Solwaraspora sp. WMMA2065: one gene and its partners. The protein of the gene in region 2 interacts with the protein of the main gene of each other region in a pairwise test. Links are inferred from orthologs where the notes say so. Each region holds a gene or a part of one and is shown on either strand. Other genes may lie near its edges. The genes, in order: ndk, ung and O7610_RS28445.

Evidence for each region.
Region 1: the proteins of ung (region 2) and ndk interact in binary tests that used the Escherichia coli proteins (3 or more experiments, as listed by UniProt). The link is inferred for Solwaraspora sp. WMMA2065 from one-to-one orthologs.
Region 3: the proteins of ung (region 2) and O7610_RS28445 interact in binary tests that used the Escherichia coli proteins (3 or more experiments, as listed by UniProt). The link is inferred for Solwaraspora sp. WMMA2065 from one-to-one orthologs.

Annotation. Positions count from the first base shown.
Region 1 is NZ_CP128361.1:2,913,129-2,919,030, reverse strand. Bases 164-2,896 are described here. They hold ndk (nucleoside-diphosphate kinase), read left to right. Parts: upstream 164-1,183; coding sequence 1,184-1,609; downstream 1,610-2,896. Other genes in these bases: O7610_RS13160 (alkaline phosphatase D family protein), read left to right, coding at 1,729-2,896; O7610_RS13170 (VOC family protein), read right to left, coding at 164-971. Outside these bases: more of O7610_RS13170, read right to left, coding at 1-163; more of O7610_RS13160, read left to right, coding at 2,897-3,366; ileS (isoleucine--tRNA ligase), read left to right, coding at 3,694-5,902. UniProt on the Escherichia coli protein: Major role in the synthesis of nucleoside triphosphates other than ATP. The ATP gamma phosphate is transferred to the NDP beta phosphate via a ping-pong mechanism, using a phosphorylated active-site intermediate.
Region 2 is NZ_CP128361.1:3,921,025-3,927,091, reverse strand. The notes cover bases 1,858-4,755. They hold ung (uracil-DNA glycosylase), read left to right. Parts: upstream 1,858-2,903; coding sequence 2,904-3,608; downstream 3,609-4,755. Other genes in these bases: tsaB (tRNA (adenosine(37)-N6)-threonylcarbamoyltransferase complex dimerization subunit type 1 TsaB), read left to right, coding at 4,690-4,755; O7610_RS17820 (helix-turn-helix domain-containing protein), read right to left, coding at 3,613-4,335; O7610_RS17830 (IS110 family RNA-guided transposase), read right to left, coding at 1,858-2,645. Also shown: O7610_RS17840 (alpha/beta fold hydrolase), read left to right, coding at 1-805; tRNA (adenosine(37)-N6)-threonylcarbamoyltransferase complex ATPase subunit type 1 TsaE, read left to right, coding at 802-1,308; more of O7610_RS17830, read right to left, coding at 1,413-1,857; more of tsaB, read left to right, coding at 4,756-5,403; rimI (ribosomal protein S18-alanine N-acetyltransferase), read left to right, coding at 5,421-5,873; tRNA (adenosine(37)-N6)-threonylcarbamoyltransferase complex transferase subunit TsaD, read left to right, coding at 5,866-6,067. UniProt on the Escherichia coli protein: Excises uracil residues from the DNA which can arise as a result of misincorporation of dUMP residues by DNA polymerase or due to deamination of cytosine.
Region 3 is NZ_CP128361.1:6,267,488-6,273,655, forward strand. What follows is about bases 1,758-4,756. They hold O7610_RS28445 (class I SAM-dependent DNA methyltransferase), read left to right. Parts: upstream 1,758-2,481; coding sequence 2,482-4,032; downstream 4,033-4,756. Other genes in these bases: O7610_RS28440 (restriction endonuclease subunit S), read left to right, coding at 1,758-2,485; O7610_RS28450 (serine/threonine-protein kinase), read left to right, coding at 4,200-4,756. In the rest of the region: O7610_RS28435 (DEAD/DEAH box helicase family protein), read left to right, coding at 1-1,112; more of O7610_RS28440, read left to right, coding at 1,109-1,757; more of O7610_RS28450, read left to right, coding at 4,757-6,168. UniProt on the Escherichia coli protein: The subtype gamma methyltransferase (M) subunit of a type I restriction enzyme. The M and S subunits together form a methyltransferase (MTase) that methylates A-2 on the top and A-3 on the bottom strand of the sequence 5'-AACN(6)GTGC-3'.

The DNA of each region.
Region 1 (5,902 bases), 1.0 Mb from region 2 along the record:
TCGGCGCGGGCCTCGGCGGCGGCCCGGCCCCGGTCCGCTCCGGCGGTGACCGTGCCGGCCTCCGGCTCGGCGGGTGGGGAGTACGGCCGTGGCCGGGCACGGCGCGGCAGCGGCACCGGCTGCGGGTCCACCACCGTGCCGTCCACCACCTTGTGGCCGCCCGGAGACTGGCTCACCACGACGGGGTCGCCGACCTTGCCGGGGTCCTTGCCGGGGTTGCCGGGATCCTCCGGCTCGGACGGTTCGATGTCCGGGTCGAACCCTGGGGTGGCGAAGTCCGGGCGGGGGTTCTCCGCCGGGTCGCGTTGGCGCTGACGCGGATCGTCGGCCGGACCGGCGGGCTCGGCCGGATCGTCGTCGCGCAGCCCCGCACCGAGATCGGCGGTCCGGGTGGTGTCCGGGTCGAGGAACAGGTCGTCGGAGCGTCGCCGCACCCACGGCGGCTCCTCATCGACGTCGAGCAGGTCGTCGTCGAGGGTGCTGAAATCGGGCTCGTCGAACTCCGGCGGCAGGTCGGCCCGCTGCGCGGCGGCTTCGGCGTGGGTGAGCACGTCGTCCCAGATGATCCGTACGTGACGTTGGTCGTCGATGGCGACCATGATCGGCAGCGTGGCACCGGGGTCGGGCCACTTCGCCACCGGCACCCGGGGGTCGCGGACCTTGACCGACCGTGGCGGTACGCCCGGCGCGTCCACCAGGATCTGCAGTTCGCAGCGGCCGTAGGTGGAGGAGGCCGGCGGCTCGGAGACGCTGCGGACGTGGGCGATGCCAGCCACCCAGGCGCGCTCAGTGCCGGGGAACGCGGTGATCAGCACCAGGCTGACCGCGAGCACCAGCAGCGCCACGCCCAGCGCGGCGATCGCCCAGCTGGTCATGCCTGCGCCGAAGAGGATGATGAACGTGGCGAAAGTGCCCAGCACCGTGCCGATGAGCTTGCGGGCGGTGGAAACCGATCGATGGCCGTTCGCCACAGTAGACCTCCCTGCGTCAAGGCCAGGCTAGGCCGGGCCCGGCGAGGATGGAAGAGCCACGACCGGTGGCGTCGGTAGCCGCCGGTCCTCGTCCGTCCCCTGGCCCTCCATCATGACGCGCGGGGCGGCGTGGACCCACTAGGCTGGCAGCGCCAGTCCGTACCGGATCGCTCCGCAGGGGAGCGCTGCCGGTCCGTCGATAAGGAGCCAGCGTGTCCAGCCCCACCGATGTCGAACGTACCCTCGTGTTGATCAAGCCGGACGCGGTCCGGCGCGGCTTGGTCGGCGAGATCCTCGGCCGGTTCGAGCGTAAGGGACTGTACCTGGTCACCCTGCAGTCGCGCCGGATGGACGAGGACCTGGCCGGCGCGCACTACGCCGACCATGTGGACAAGCCGTTCTACCCGCCGCTGAAGGAGTTCATGACCGGCGGGCCGCTGGTCGCCCTGGTGCTCGCCGGTGACCAGGCCATCGATGTGGTCCGTGGGCTGATCGGCACCACCGACGGGCGAAAGGCGACGGCCGGCACCATTCGCGGCGACCTGGCGCTGTCCAACCGGGAGAACCTGGTGCACGCCTCGGACTCCCCGGAGAGCGCGGCCCGCGAGATCAAGCTCTGGTTCCCCGACCTGGGCTGACCCCGGTCGATCAGCCGCAGGTTGTCGGCCGGTTCGTGTGCTGGCCACCTGATTCGGGGGATCTCGCCACATTTCATCGATAGACCTCTTGGGGACACCGGACTTCCCAGGAGGATTCGATGAACCCATTCGACCGCCGTACCCTGCTGCGGGCCGGACTGGCCGGCGGCACCGGACTCGCTGGCGGCGCGCTGCTCGGCGGAGCCGGCGCGGCCGCCAGCGGGCCCGCAGCGTCGGGCCGGCCTGCGGCGCCGGCCTGGCACCCCACCGGCCGGCCGGTGCTCACCCACGGCGTCCAGAGCGGCGTGGCCGGCCCCGGCGAGGCCGTCGTCTGGACCCGCGCGGACCGGGTCGGCCGGCTGATCGTCGAAGTCGGCCGCCGGCCGGACCTGCGCGACGCCCGGCGGGTACGCGGCCCGGTGCTCGACAGCCGCGGCGACTACACCGGCAAGGTACGGCTGCGTGGCCTGCCCGCCGGCGAGCGGCTGCACTACCGGGTGCGGGTGGAGAGTCTGCACCGTCCCAGCCTGGTCAGCGAACCGTTGACCGGTTCGCTGAGCACCGCACCCCGCGCCGGTGGTCACCACGGACACCACCGGGGCCGGCCGGTCGGCGGCACCCGGGGTCGGGTCGACGACGTGCGGTTCGTCTGGACCGGGGACATCGCCGGCCAGGGCTGGGGGATCAGCGAGGACTTCGGCGGGATGCGGATCTTCGAGGCGATGCGGCGTGGCCGGCCGGACTTCTTCCTGTGCAGCGGCGACACGGTGTACGCCGACAACCCGCTCGCTGAGACGGTGACCCTGCCGGACGGGCGGGTGTGGCGCAACCTGGTGACCCCGGAGAAGTCCAAGGTCGCCGAGACGCTCACCGAGTTCCGTGGCCAGTTCGCCTACAACCTGCTCGACGCGCAGCTGCGGTCGTTCGCCGCCGAGGTGCCGCAACTCAACCAGTGGGACGACCATGAGGTGACCAACAACTGGTACCCGGGCGAGATCCTCACCGACCCGCGTTACACCGAGACCCGGGTCGACGTGCTGGCCGCCCGGTCCCGGCAGGCGTTCCACGAGTGGCTGCCGACCCCGGACGACGGACCGCTGTACCGGGTGGTCCGCTACGGGCCGCTGCTGGACGTGTTCGTCCTCGACATGCGCACCTACAAGGACCCCAACGACGGCAACACCTACGCCGACCCGCATCGGGGCCTGCTCGGCACCCAGCAACGGCAGTGGCTGATCCGCGAGCTCACCCGGTCGACGGCCACCTGGAAGGTGATCGCCAACAACCTGCCGCTCGGCCTGATCGTGCCGGACGGTGGCGCAGCCCAGGAAGGCATCGCCCAGGGCGACGGCGGCGCGCCGGCCGGGCGGGAGCTGGAGTTCGCCGAGATTCTCGGCGCGGCGCACCGGGCCGGTGTCACCGGTATCGTCTTCCTCACCGCTGACGTGCACTACACCGCCGCCCATCACTACGATCCGGCACGGGCAGCGGTGGCCGACTTCACCCCGTTCTGGGAGTTCGTCTCCGGCCCGGCGCACGCCGGGGCGTTCGGCCCGAACACCCTCGACGGTACGTTCGGCCCGGAGGCGGTGTTCGTCAACGCCCCACCGCGGGCCAACACCTCACCGGCCGATGGTTTCCAGCACTACGGCGAGGTGTTCGTCGACGGCGAATCCCGGGCGTTCACCGTGCACCTGCGCGACCGGGACGGCCGTTCGCTCTGGTCGGCCACCCTGCCGGCCTCGTCCGCCCGCTGAAACCGGAAGTGGCAGGCGGACGGAAACCAGCTCGACGGGTGGGATACGCTCAAAACTGAAGGCAACCCAAAGGCGACGACCCGGCCATCACCGGTGAGCCTCCGGAAGAACCGGCTACCACTGCCCGGCAGCGGCGGCCCCAGTAGAACCGGACGGGTCCGGCCCGTCACAGCCGGCCGATGAGCGGGCGGTCGCGCACCTCGGCGACCGCCAAGCGAGGTGGTACCGCGGCCCACCGTGGCGACGTCCGGCAGCAGTCGGCGACCCGCGACGGGTTCGTCCTCGCAGACCACGAGACAGTGAGCTGCGCGAGGAGAGGGCACCACCATGGCGTACCCGATGACCGACCCCGCCACCGGCGTGCCGGCCAGTCCGGACCTGCCCCAGGTGGAGCGCCGTGTCCTGGACTACTGGACGGCGGACAAGACCTTCGAAGCCAGCGTCGACCAGCGTGACCCGGGTCCGGACGGCGCCAACGAGTACGTCTTCTACGACGGCCCGCCGTTCGCCAACGGCCTGCCGCACTACGGCCACCTCTTCACCGGCTACGTCAAGGACGTGGTGCCGCGCTACCAGACGATGCGCGGCCGGCGGGTCGAGCGCCGCTTCGGCTGGGACTGCCACGGGCTGCCCGCCGAGGTCGAGGCCGAACGCCAGCTCGGCATCTCCACGAAGGCGGAAATCGTCGAGCTGGGCATGGAGCGCTTCAACGACGTCTGCCGCAGCTCGGTGCTGACCTACACGCAGGACTGGGAGCGTTACGTCACCCGGCAGGCCCGCTGGGTCGACTTCGTCAACGACTACAAGACGCTCGACCTGGACTACATGGAGAGCGTCATGTGGGCCTTCAAGGCCCTGTATGACAAGGGGCTGGTCTACGAGGGCTTCCGGGTGTTGGCCTACTGCTGGCGCTGTGAGACGCCGCTGAGCAACACCGAGACCCGGATGGACGACGTCTACCGCGACCGGCAGGACCCGACCGTCACCGTCTGGTTCGAGCTGGCGCCGGCGCAGCCCGGTGGCGAGCCGGAACGGATCGGGGTGTGGACCACCACGCCGTGGACGCTGCCGTCGAACCTGGCCCTCGCCGTCGGCCCGGACATCGAGTACGCGGTGCTGCAGCGCGACGGGCAGCGGTACCTGCTGGGGGCGGCACGGGTCGAGGCGTACGCCAAGGAACTGGACGGGTTCGAGCGGGTCGGCACGGTCCGCGGCGCCGACCTGGTCGGACGCCGCTACACCCCGCTGTTCGACTACCTGGTCGACCGGGCCGGCCCGAACGCCTACCAGGTCCTCGGCGCCGACTTCGTCACCACCGAGGACGGCACCGGGGTGGTGCACATGGCCCCGGCGTTCGGTGAGGACGACCAGAACACCTGCAACGCCGCCGGCATCCCGACGATCGTCACCGTCGACGACCACACCCGGTTCACCGCCCTGGTCCCGCCGTACGCGGGGGAGCAGGTCTTCGACACCAACAAGCCGATCATCCGTGAGCTGCGCGACCGGGGCCTGCTGCTGCGCCACGACACCTACACCCACTCGTACCCGCACTGCTGGCGCTGTGACACGCCGTTGGTCTACAAGGCGGTGTCGTCGTGGTTCGTGGCCGTGTCCACCTTCCGGGACCGGATGGTGGAGCTGAACCAGCAGATCTCCTGGACGCCGGCGCACGTAAAGGACGGCTCGTTCGGCAAGTGGCTGGCCGGAGCGCGGGACTGGTCGATCAGCCGGAACCGGTTCTGGGGCTCACCGATCCCGGTGTGGCGCTCGGACGACCCGGCCTATCCGCGGGTCGATGTGTACGGCTCGCTCGACGAGCTGGAGCGTGACTTCGGCGTACGCCCGGCCGACCTGCACCGGCCCGGCATCGACGAGCTGACCCGGCCCAACCCGGACGACCCGACCGGACGGTCCACGATGCGCCGGGTGCCGGAGGTGCTCGACTGCTGGTTCGAGTCCGGGTCGATGCCGTTCGCCCAGGTGCACTACCCGTTCGAGAACCGTGAGTGGTTCGAGCACCACTACCCGGGCGACTTCATCGTCGAGTACATCGGGCAGACCCGTGGCTGGTTCTACACCATGCACGTGCTGGCCACCGCGTTGTTCGACCGGCCGGCCTTCCGCAACTGCGTCAGCCACGGCATCCTGCTCGGCGCCGACGGGCGCAAGATGAGCAAGAGCCTGCGCAACTACCCGGACGTGTACGAGGTGTTCGACACCTACGGCTCGGACGCGATGCGCTGGATGCTGATAGCCTCGCCGGTGCTGCGCGGCGGCGACATGGCGGTGGTGGAGAGCGGCGTCCGCGACGCCGTCCGGCAGGTGCTGCTGCCGCTGTGGAACGTCTGGTACTTCTTCGCGTTGTACGCCAACGCGGAGGGCTACACCGCGACCCGGCGTACCGACAGCACCCACCTGCTCGACCGGTACGTGCTGGCCAAGACCGGTGAACTGGTCGACGAGGCCACCCGGCAGATGGACGGCTACGACATCTCCGGTGCCTGCGCCAGCGTGCGTACCTACCTCGACGCGT
Region 2 (6,067 bases):
GCACGGCTACTGCCTGGACATGGGGACCTTCCACTTCCAACGCCGGGAGCTGACCCGGCAGGGAGAGTACCGGTTGGTCTGCTACGACCAGCCCGGCCACGGCCGCTCCGGCCGGCTGGAGTCCGGCGACTACGAGATCGACGCGCTCGGTGAGACGCTGCGGGCGGTCATCGAGCAGGCCGCCGGCGACGGCCCGTTGATCCTGGTCGGACATTCGATGGGCGGCATGACCATCATGGCCCTGGCCCAACGGCATCCGGAGCTGTTCCGCGACCGGGTGGTCGGCACCGTACTGATGGCGACCTCGGGCAGCCTGGTCGACGAGGCCCGGCTCGGTCTGCCGGCGATCCTCAGCCGGGCCGGCTCGCCGCTGCTGATGCTGGTCAACAACGCCACCCGGCTGACCGGTCCAGTGATCGACCGGCTGCGGGTGGCCACCGCCGACCTCGCCTGGCTGCTGACCCGCCAGTACGGCTTCGGCACCGACCGGCCCAGCCCGGCGCTGGTCAGCTACGTGGAGCGGATGAACTCGCGGACCTCGGCGGAGACCGTCACCCGGTACGTGCGTACCCTGCTGACCCACTCCCGGTACCCGGCGCTCGCGGTCCTGGAGAGCAGCCCCACGCTGGTCATCGTCGGCGACAAGGACATGATCACCCCGGTGACCCACTCGGAGGAGATCCTGCGCCGGCTGCCCGACGCCGACTACGTGAGGATCCCCGACGGCGGGCACGTGGTGATGCTGGAACACGCCGACCGGGTCAACGCGGTGCTGGTCGCGTTCCTTGCGAAAATCGCCCGATGACTGTCCGGATCCCGCTACCCGAACTGGCCGACACCCACGACCTCGGCCGCCGCCTCGGCCGGCTGCTGCGCCAAGGCGACCTGGTGGTGCTGACCGGTCCGCTCGGCGCCGGCAAGACCGCGCTGGTGCAGGGGATCGGCGACGGCCTCGGGGTACGCGGCGACGTCACCTCGCCGACCTTCGTCATCGCCCGGGTACACCAACCGGATCCGTCCCGGGGCGGCTCGCTCACCCTGGTGCACGCCGACGCGTACCGGCTCGGCGACGCGCCCGACCCGCGGGTTGAGATCGACGACCTCGACCTGGACGCCGACATGGACCGGGCGGTCACCGTCGTCGAGTGGGGCGAGGGGATGGTCGAGCAGCTGGCCGAGGCGCACCTGCTGGTCCGCATGCACCGGGCCGAGGACGACTCCCGGACCGCCGAGTTGATTGGACGGGGCCCCGGCTGGTCGGGTCGGCTCGCCGGGCTGGACCAGCCGGCCGGCCATGCTGGACGGTGATGTCGTAGGCCACCCGTAGAGTGCCGGACGGCGCGCAGCTGTCCATGAGGACGGGCGGCGGCCACCACCGAGGCGTGACGAAAGACATCCCAGGAGCTTGAATGTCAAGCAGCAGCCTTGCTGAGGTGATGCGACCACGCGGTCGCCTCGTCGTAGACGGTGCCGGTCTTCAGGCATCCGTGCAGGATGCCGACGAGCCGGTTGGCGAGTTGGCGCAGCGCGGCGTTGTAGCTGGCGCCGCGGGCACGTTGCCGGTCGTAGTAGGCGCGGGCACCCGGCGAGGCCTTCAACGCGGAGAACGCCTGGGTCATCAGGGCGTCGATGAGCCGGTCGTTGTGGACGAACCGGGCCGCGACGGTCCTCTTCTTCCCGGACGCGCGGGTGATCGGGCTGGTCGCGGCGTAGTTCTTCCGGGCCTTCGCGGTGGCGTAGCGGTCGTGGTCGTCACCGAACTCGGCGAGCACCCGGGCGCCGAGGACGGCACCCAGTCCGGGCTGGGACAGGATGATCTCAGCGTCCGGGTGCCGGCCAAAATGGTCCTCCACCTGCCCTTGCAGGGCCTTGACCTGCTCGTTGAGAGTGACCAGCAGGGCGACCAGGGCGCGCACCGACGCGGCGTAGGCGGTGGTGACCACGGCCGGCTGGCCGAGGTGCTCGGCACGCAGCACCGCCTGGATCGACGCGGCCTTGGCCGCGACGTCACGGCGCCGGGCCCGTTTGAGAGCGGCGCTGATCTGGCTGATACTCAGCCGGGCGGCGCTGGCCGGATCAGGGGCCTTCGCGAGGAGTTGCAGGGTGTCAGCGGCGTCGAGGTCCTCGAACGCCTCCAACGCCGCAGGGAAGTACTCCCGCAGCGCGTGCCGCAGCCGCTGCACAGCACGGGTGCGTTCCCAGATCAGCGTCTTGTGCATCCGGGTGACGACCTTGACCGCCTCGGCGTCCGCCGAGTCTCCGGCCATCGGGCTCAGTTGGTGCGAGTCGGTGCGCACCATGTCGGCCAGCATGTGCGCGTCGGCGGCGTCGCTCTTGGCCCGGGACACCGCCAGACGTTCCCGGTAGCGGGCCGCCTGCAACGGGTTGACCGGGTACACCGTGTACCCGGCGGCGACCAGCGCCTGCACCCACGGGCCCCGATCGGTCTCGATACCGATCTTCACCTGAGCAGCAGCAGCGTCGGCGTCGATGTCGTCGCCGAGCGCCGTGCCGATCATCGCGTGGAGCCTGGTGATGCCGGCGATGCCCTCGGGCAGCCTCGCCTTGGCCAGCCTGCGGCCGGAGGCGTCCATGAGCTCGACGTCGTGGTGGTCCTCCGCCCAGTCATCTCCTATGAACAGCAACGTCTCTCCCGCCTATTGAGTCGATCACCGCTGGTAGCCAGGAGGAGAACCATCAGCGACCTAATGAAGCAGTGCTCACGCCGCGACCGGGCGGGCACGACATCCCATCAGCGATCAACTCTCCACACCGACCAGCCGGGGCACGATCTTTCGTCAGGACTCGACGTCCAGGAACCCGGAGTGCTCACCGGCTGGCGGCTACCTACCCACCAGGAGTTTGCCGGATGGCTCACTCCCAGAACTCATTAGGCTCCCGAGATGCTCGACCTGCTGGCCATGTTGCCTCCTGCCTGGGCCACCGCGCTCACCCCGCACCTGGACCCGGCCGGCACCACCGCGCTCGGCCGGTACGTCGCCGACGAGTACGCCGACCAGACGGTGTACCCGCCGGTGGCGGACCTCTTCACCGCTTACCGGCTGTGTCAGCCGGAGCAGTGCCGGGTGCTTATCCTCGGCCAGGACCCGTACCACCGGGCCGTGCAGGCCCACGGGCTCAGCTTCAGCGTCCGCGACGGGGTATCGGTGCCGCCGTCGCTGCGCAACGTATTCAAGGAGCTGGGCACCGATGTCGGGGTGCCGATGCCGCGCAGCGGTGACCTGACCGGCTGGGCGGCCCAGGGCGTGCTGCTGCTCAACGCGGTGCTCACCGTGCGGCAGGGCCGGCCCGGCTCACACGCCGGCAAGGGCTGGGAGGAGTTCACCGACGCCACGATCGCCGCGCTCGACGCCCGCGACCAGCGGGTCGTCTTCCTGCTGTGGGGCGGCTACGCGCGCAAGAAGCGCGGGCTGATCACCAACCCGGGGCACGTCGTGCTGGAGGCCGGCCACCCCAGCCCGATGAACCCGCGGGGTTTTCTCGGCAGCCGGCCGTTCAGCGCCACCGACAAGGCGCTGGCCGACGCCGGCCTGCCCGGCATCGACTGGAGCCGGACCGGCGGTGCCGATCAGCCGGTGGCCGGCTGACCGGTCAACCGCCGCGCCCCGGTACCGGCTGACCACTGCGGCCCGCCCGGTGCCGGTCCAGTAGCCGGGCGACGCCCGGATCGGCGATCGCCAGCTCGGCCAGCGGCACCACCGGGTAGTGCCGCTCGCCGTGCCGTACGTCGATCGACTCGGGGAGTTTGTCGCACATCCGGGCGTGGATCTCACCGGCTATCGTCTGCCACCGGAGTGGATGCGGCTCGCGTGGATCGACCGGAATGTGCCGGTACTCCTGCCAGCGGTCCATCCACCGGCTCGCGTACCGGCCGGTTAGCCATTCGGTGATGGCGTCCGCCTCGGACCAGAGCAGGGCCACGTGCACCCCGGGTGCCGGCACCGGCGCGCCCTGCAGCAGTGCGGCGGTCGGACCGTCGAAGACGTAGCTGATTCCGTCGACGTGGCGGCGGAACCGCTCGACGTCGGTGTCCAGGAGCCGGTCATCGATCCCGCGGTCGGCGAGTTGCGCTATCTGCTGGTCCACGTCCTCGTCGAGGTCCTCGACTCCGACCACGAGTTGCCGGCCCAGCGCCGCGAACAACCGCTCGACCAGTGGCAGCGCCGCGCCCCGGTGACCGGACTCGACCCTGGCTACGGTGGTTTGCGCGATTCCGGTGGCCGTGGCCAGATCCCGCTGGGTCAGCCGGCGGAGTTCGCGTTCCTGCCGCAGCAGCCGGCCGACCTCCCCGCCGAGCCGGGTCGACGATTCCATTCGCTGATGCTCCCTGTCCGGTACCGATAATGTCCATCCTCGACGGATGTCCGGTTCCCGACCGGCGGCGCGTGACCGGCTGGTTGGACTCCCGGGCGGCCGGACTTGGACCGGACTCGGACCGGACCGGGCCAGGTTCGGCGCGGGGGACATGGTCTCTCTCCAGGCTTGATGCACCTGTGGCATCAAGATGCACGTGTGGCATCAGGTCCGGAGAGTATGAGTGGCGGGCGACACGCGCGACACGCGCGACACGGGGGGTCGCGGGGGGTGTGGGGGGTGTGGGGCGACCCGACCACGGGCGCGCCGAGGGCAGCCAGGAGCCGGCCGCGGTGTCCGGTTAGGGTGCATACCGTGCTGGTACTGGTGCTGGATTCGTCGACTCCCGCGGTGACCGCCGCGCTGGCCGAGATCACCGACGACGTACGTCTGCTGGCCAGCCGACGTACGGTCGACGCGCGGGCGCACGGCGAACTGCTCTCCCCGCAGATCGCCGCCTGCCTGGCCGAGTCCGGCGCGGCGGCGGCGGACCTGACCGCAGTGGTGGCCGGGCTCGGCCCCGGGCCGTTCACCGGACTGCGGGTCGGTCTGGTCACCGCCGCCAGCGTGGCGCATGCCCTCGACATCCCGACGTACGGCGTCAACTCGCTCGACGCGCTCGGCTATGCCGCCGGCACCGACCTCGCCGGCACCGACCTCGCCGGCAGCGACGCCGCGACCGGCCGGGTGCTGGCTGCTACCGACGCGCGGCGCCGGGAGATCTACTGGGCGGTGTACGCCGCCGACGGTCAGCGGCTCACCGACCCGGCGGTCGACGCGCCGGCCGCCGTCGCCGAGGCCCTGGCGGGTCTCGGCGTCACCACGGCAGTCGGCGACGGCGCCCTGCGCTACGCCGAACTGCTCGGCGTACCGGTGCGACCCGAGCCCCGCTACCCGGACGCGCTGCCGCTGGCGCGGTTGGCGGCCGACCGGGTCCGCACCGCCGCGCTCACCGAGCCGTTGACCCCTTGCTACCTGCGCCGGCCCGACGCCGTCGCGGCGGCCGGACGCAAACCGGTGCTCCAGTGACCCAGGTCAGTGGGCAGCTGCGGACCGTCCGGTTCCGCTGGTGGCACATCGAACAGGCGGTACCGATCGAAGCCGACCTGTTCGGTGCCGAACAGTGGTCGGCCGAGATGTTCTGGAACGAGCTGGCCAACGGACACCACTACCTGGCCGTCGTCGACGGCACCGACCAGCTGGCCGGGTACGCCGGGCTGGCACTGGCCGGCGATCCGGCGACACCCGACGAGGCGTGGGTGCAGAACGTCGCGGTACGCCGGGACCACCAACGGCGCGGCGTGGGCCGGACCCTGCTGGCCGGGCTGCTCGACGAAGCCACCCGACGCGGGGCCGGCCGGACCTACCTGGAGGTCGCGGTGGACAACGCGCCCGCGCAACGGCTGTACGCGGCGTACGGTTTCGAACCGGTGGGTGTACGCCGTGGCTACTACCAACCCAGCAACACCGACGCTCTGGTGATGATGCGAGATGGCTGACGAACCACTGGTCCTCGGGATCGAGACCTCCTGCGACGAGACCGGGGTCGGCATCGTCCGCGGGCACACGCTGCTCGCCGACGCGCTGGCCTCCAGCGTGGCCGAACACGCCAGGTTCGGCGGCGTGGTGCCGGAGGTGGCCAGCCGGGCCCACCTGGAAGCGATCGTGCCGACGATGCGCCGGGCGCTCGACG
Region 3 (6,168 bases), 2.3 Mb from region 2 along the record:
CGGTCCGCACGGCGACCTACTTCGAGCAGATGAAAGGCCGGGGCGCCCGCACCATCGACGCCGCCGACTTCCAGGCCGTCACCCCGGACGCCCAGGTCAAGGACCGGTTCGTCATCGTCGACGCGGTCGGCGTCACCGAGCAGGAGTTGGACGAGGCGGTGCCGCTGCACCGGCGCACCGAAGCACAGATCTCACTGCGCGAACTCCTCGGCAAAGCCGGCACCCTCACCGCCGACCAGGACGAGGTCGCCACCCTGGCCGCCCGACTGGCCCGGCTAGACCGCCAACTCACCGACGACGAACGCGCCGAGCTGACCGACCTCGCCGACGGCCAACCCCTGGCCGCAATCGCCCGCCGACTCACCGACGCCGTCGCCCCCGAATCGCTGATTCCCGCGCACGAGGCCGGCCCCGACGCGGTACGCGACCTGCTCGCCGAAGCGCTCCGGCCGCTGGCCGCCGCACCGGAGCTGCGGCACCGCATCCTGGAGATCCGCCGCGCCCACGACATCACCATCGACGAGGTCAACCGGGACACGCTGCTGTCCGCCGCCGGGGTGCCGGCCGCCGAACGGGCGCAGAAGGTCGTCCGCAGCTGGCACGCCTACCTCGAAGAACACCGCGACGAGATCACCGCGCTGCAGGTCTTCTTCGACGGCAAAGGCCGGGTCGACTTCGACCAGCTCAAAGAGCTGGCCGCGCGGATCTCCCGACCACCGCAGGCGTGGACGCCGGACCGGCTGTGGGAGGCGTACGTGCTGCTCGGCCGCACCGCCGAAGCCCCCGGCGACCGGGGCGTCACCGACCTGATCACCCTCGTGCGCTACGAGCTCGGCCTCGACCAGGAGCTGCGCCCGTACCGGTCGGTCGTCGAAGAACGCTTCCAAGGTTGGCTGCTGCGCCAGGAGCAGGCCGGCGCAGCCTTCACCCCCGAGCAAGTCTGGTGGCTGGAAAGGATCAAGAACGTGATAGCGGCAAGCGTTGCCGTCACCCCCGACGACCTGGACGGCGCCCCGTTCACCGAACGCGGCGGCATCGACGGGTACGTCCAGACCTTCGGTGCCCAGGCCGAACCCCTCATCACCGAACTCAACCAGGAACTCACCGCATGAGCGACCTACCCCCCGGCTGGGAATGGGCGACCCTTGGCGAGGTCGCTGACATCAGGGGTGGCATCCAAAAGCAAGCAAAACGGCGTCCGGTCGAAAACAAGTACCCATTTCTCCGTGTCGCCAACGTGCTCAGGGGGCAGCTCAACCTGTCCGAGATCCACGAGGTTGAACTCTTCGAAGGTGAGCTCGACCGCTATAGGCTGCAGCGAGGGGACTTGCTTGTTGTCGAGGGCAACGGGAGCCCGGATCAGATTGGCCGAGCCGCGCTCTGGGACGGAAGTATCATCGACTGCGTCCACCAGAATCATCTGATCTGCGTCCGTCCGTCTCCGGCTGTACTGCCTGAGTATCTTGAGTATGCGTGGAACTCTCCGACTGTTTCGGCTTACGTTCGATCAGTCGCGGGTTCCACCAGCGGGCTGTACACACTAAGTGTGGGCAAGCTGAGAAGCGTGGTACTACCGGTTCCGCCACTCGCTGAGCAGCGCCGCATCGTCGCGGCCGTCGAGAAGGAACTTTCACGGTTGGAAGCGGGGAAAGGATACTTGCAGCGAGCAGCGGCACGTCGGCTGCCATTGCGTAGGTCACGGTTGATGGCGCTTCGCGAGGAGGCGCTCCTTGCGGGTGCCGTTCAGCTTCCTCTAGGGGAATTGGCTGATACGAGCCTGGGAAAGATGCTCGACGCGAAGCGTTCTACTGGCGAGCTGTCGCCGTACCTTCGGAACATCAATGTTCGCTGGGGTTCTGTGGACCTCACCAACGTCGAGCGCGTGCCGCTGGGGAGCCGCGAGCGGACCAGGTTCGCGTTGCAGGCAGGCGACCTGCTGGTCTGCGAGGGTGGTGAGCCGGGACGCTGTGCCGTTTGGCGAGACTCACGAGAGATGGCCTACCAAAAGGCTCTGCACCGCGTTCGAGTCACTGAGCGAGTTCTGGTGGACTGGGTAGCGTTGATGCTTGAGGAGTCCGTCCGGAACGGCCGGATCAACAAGCTCCTTACGGGAACTACTATCAAGCACCTTCCTCAAGAGAAGCTGCGAATCATCACCATCCCTGTCCCTGATTTGGAGTATCAGCGTAGCGCCATTTCGCGTTCCGCCGAACTGGATGTGAGCCTCGGAGAGGTAGAGCAGTCAATAGCCCACGCCGATCGGCGGGCGGGGCGGCTTCGTGAGGCGTTGCTGGTGGAGGCATTTGCGGGGCGGTTGGTGGAGCAGGAACCGGCGGATGAGCCGGCGTCGGAGTTGCTGGCACGCATTCGGGCGCAACGGGTGGTGGTGCCGAAGCAGCGAGGGCGGCGTACGGCCAAGGAGCTGGCTGCGCCCGCGACCAGGGCGATTGGGACCGATTTTCAGCAGGGAGAGTTGCCGCTGTGAGCAACGTGGATTCGCGCCGGCTGGTGCAGAAGCTGTGGAACTACTGCGACGTGCTGCGCGACGACGGGGTTTCCACGATCGACTACGTGGAGCAGCTGACGTACCTGCTGTTCTTGAAGATGGCCCACGAACGGGCCAACCGGCCGCTCAAGCCGGAGCAGATCGTGCCGGCGGACCTGAGCTGGCAGACGTTGCTCGACAGCGACGGTGTCCGGCTAGAAGTGCAGTACCGCAACATCCTCAGCGGCCTCGGGCAGGAGTCCGGCACGCTCGGCACGATCTTCCGCAAGGCGCAGAACAAGATCCAGGACCCTGCGAAGCTCAAGAAGCTGATCGTCGACCTGATCGACAAGGAGCAGTGGTCGCAGGCCGGCGTCGACGTCAAGGGCGACGCGTACGAGGAACTGCTGGCCAAGGGCGCGGAGGATGCCAAGTCGGGTGCCGGGCAGTACTTCACGCCGCGTGCGCTGATCGAGGCGATCGTCGACTGCGTGCAGCCGACCCCGGGCGACACGATCACCGACCCGGCGTGCGGCACGGGTGGGTTCCTGCTGTCGGCGTACGACCATATCCAGCGGCACCACGGCGACAGCCTGACCCGCGACCAGGCCCGGCACCTGGCCAACGGTGGGATCACCGGCACCGAGCTGGTCGACGGCACCGCGCGGCTCGCCGCCATGAACATGCTGCTGCACGGCATTGGTACGGCGAGCGGCCCGTCGCTGATCGACGTCCGCGACTCGCTCGGGCGGGAGCCGTCGAGCAAGGTCAGCCTGGTGCTGGCCAACCCGCCGTTCGGGCGTAGCTCGTCGATCCGCATGATCGGTGAGGACGGGCGGGCCAGCCGCGAGGAGCGGGAGATCGAGCGCGCCGACTTCTGGGCGACGACGTCGAACAAGCAGCTCAACTTCGTGCAGCACATCGCTTCGATGCTGGAGATCGACGGGCGGGCCGCGGTGGTGCTGCCCGACAACGTGCTCTTCGAGGGCGGGGCGGGGGAGACGATCCGGCGGCGGCTGCTCAAGCAGTACGACCTGCACACCATGCTGCGGCTGCCGACCGGCATCTTCTACGCCGGTGGGGTCAAGGCCAACGTGCTGTTCTTCGAGCGCAAGCGCGCCCGGGAGGAGCCGTGGACCAGCAAGCACTGGGTGTACGACTTCCGCACCAACCAGCACTTCACCCTTAAGCAGAACCCGCTGCGGCGGGAGCATCTGGAGGAGTTCGTCAGGGACTGCTACCTGCCGGGCAAGGATCGGGCCGAGCGGGTGGAGAGCGAGCGGTTCCGAGCGTACGACTACGACGAGTTGCTGAGCCGGGACAAAGTCAACCTGGACATCACCTGGCTGAAGGACGCCTCGCTGGAGGACGCCGACGCACTGCTGCCACCCGAGGTCATCGCCCAGGAGATCGTCGAAGACCTACAAGCCGCCCTACGCGAGTTCGCCGCCATCGCCGACGCGCTCACGAGTCGCGCTGCAGTGAATGCGCTACCTTTGCAGAAGTCGGAGTCAAGAGTTCCTGATGCAAATACTACTTTGCAGTAGAGTGGAAAGAATGCGGTGCCCACTCCAGACGGGAGTGCGCTCTCTCTGCAAAGATCCGGTTTCTGGTGCCTTGTTGGTTGTGGTTAGTCTGACAAGCCTCTCCGACAATCCAAGAACAGTCCGGCTATGCGGGAATTATATCCTGCGGCCAAACCGAGGAGTGCCAAATGCCCCCAACGCTGGTTAATGGTAGATTTGTACTGACCGACGAGTCGCCAAAACGGGGTGGCTTGTCAGAGGTGCGGAAGGCGTTCGACAGTGCAAGTGGCGGGTTCGTCGCGGTCAAGATGCTTAACTCGCCTACGGGTGACGGCGTCATCGAGATTTTCTTGCAGCGGGAGACGGAGACACTCGGAAAGCTGCAGCACAAAAACATCGTCCGCTTGCTAGACTCCGGATGGAGCGCAGAGCTCGGCAAGTACTTTATGGCCCTGGAGTGGATCGACCGTAGTCTGAAGGACGAACTTGACGCAGGACGCGTTTACGAGTGGCAAGAGTACTTTGACAAGATTGGCCTTCCGCTCGCAAATGCGTTGAGTTTTGCACACGCAAAGGAAATTGAGCATCGGGATGTCAAGCCAGGAAATGTGCTGCTTGATCCCGAAGGTGAGGTAAAGCTTGCGGACTTTGGAATTGCAAAGATTCGTTCAAAAATGACGGATCCGGACCGGACTGTTTCCGGCTTCCGGTCTGGCTTGTACGCACCTCCCGAAATGGATGATTCGGTTCCTTATGTGCGCGACATATTTGCATTCGGGGTACTTGCGGTCAAGGTGCTTGCGTCGCGTGAGGTCGCAAGTTACGCAGACCTTGAGCCGGCGCTAAATAGTCTCGTAGTCGTGCCAAACGAGATTCGTGATGTCCTGTGGAATTGTGTCGCCCTCGATCCAAGTGATCGCTTCAAAAATGCTGCAGTGCTGAACCAGAAGCTGACGGATGCTTACCAAATTTTCCGGCAACGGACCTCTCGTAAGAATAACGTTCTTTGGCTTGGGATGACCCGTGCCGCCGCTGGTGCGATCCTGCGCGTTGAAAAGGAGAAGGTTGACCAAAGGCGGGCTGAGGCTGATGTCCTCAACGATTTGGGTGATGTATTGCACATCGATTATGGATACGACGCAAGAAGTCGGCAAGTCGACCGCGATGTGATCGTTCTTGCCGGCAAGTCCATGATGCTGCGCGTTGTGCAGGACCACGAGTATGACGACCGGGCGCGGATCGTGAGTGCTAGTGTCAGAGACGAGGAGTGGCTACGGCGATGGCGAGAGAAAGCTGTCGATTTCAGCCGACTTCTGACTCTCCGTTTCGATGATCCGGGCGAGGCGGCGGCCAGTGCAGGCATCGATTTTGTGCTTGATCGCTTGGACGAGGATCAGTCAAATAAACGTGCTGCAGCCGAGAGTTCGGCAGAGAACGGGGACAAGATTGGTGACCTGTATGAAAAATGGCGCAGGCTGCTGGAAGCGCGCGAAGTCCTTGCCCGTGGTGCCCGGAAGCCAATTGTCTATAGGGGAATTACTCAGCGTGGCCGAAAAATCATTTTTCATCTGACCGAACCTCATGAGATTTCCCTGATGGGGGAGGAATGGGAGGTGGCCCACTCACCTCAGGGCTATTCCGTCGATCGTGGCGAGGTGATTGAGCAAACAGATGACGGCATACGCATCCAGTTCCGGAAGCAGACAAATAGGGTTCCCCGAAACGGCGTCCTGGTGCCGTACCTAGGACCGAGCAAGGTCGCCCTGCAGCGGCAGCAGGAGGCACTCGTCAACGTCCGTACCGGCCAGACAGCGAACCCACGACTGGGGCAGATCATCCAGGATCCGATCTCTCTACAGGCAGGAACGCCAGTCGAGGTCACGGAGTGGTCGCGCGGTAACCTTGATCAGAGCAAGCAGCAGGTGGTCCGGCACGCTTTGGGGACACAGGATCTCTTGCTTATCCAAGGACCGCCTGGTACCGGCAAAACGACGGTCATCGTTGAAATCGTGCGGCAGACGATTAGGCGACAGCCGAACGCCCGGATCCTAATAGTCAGCCAAACCCATATCGCAGTCGACAATGCGCTGGAGCGCTTGGAATCGGCTGGCGTTGAGGGCCTCGTACGGCTTGGACGTCCGGACGATCCTAGAGTTT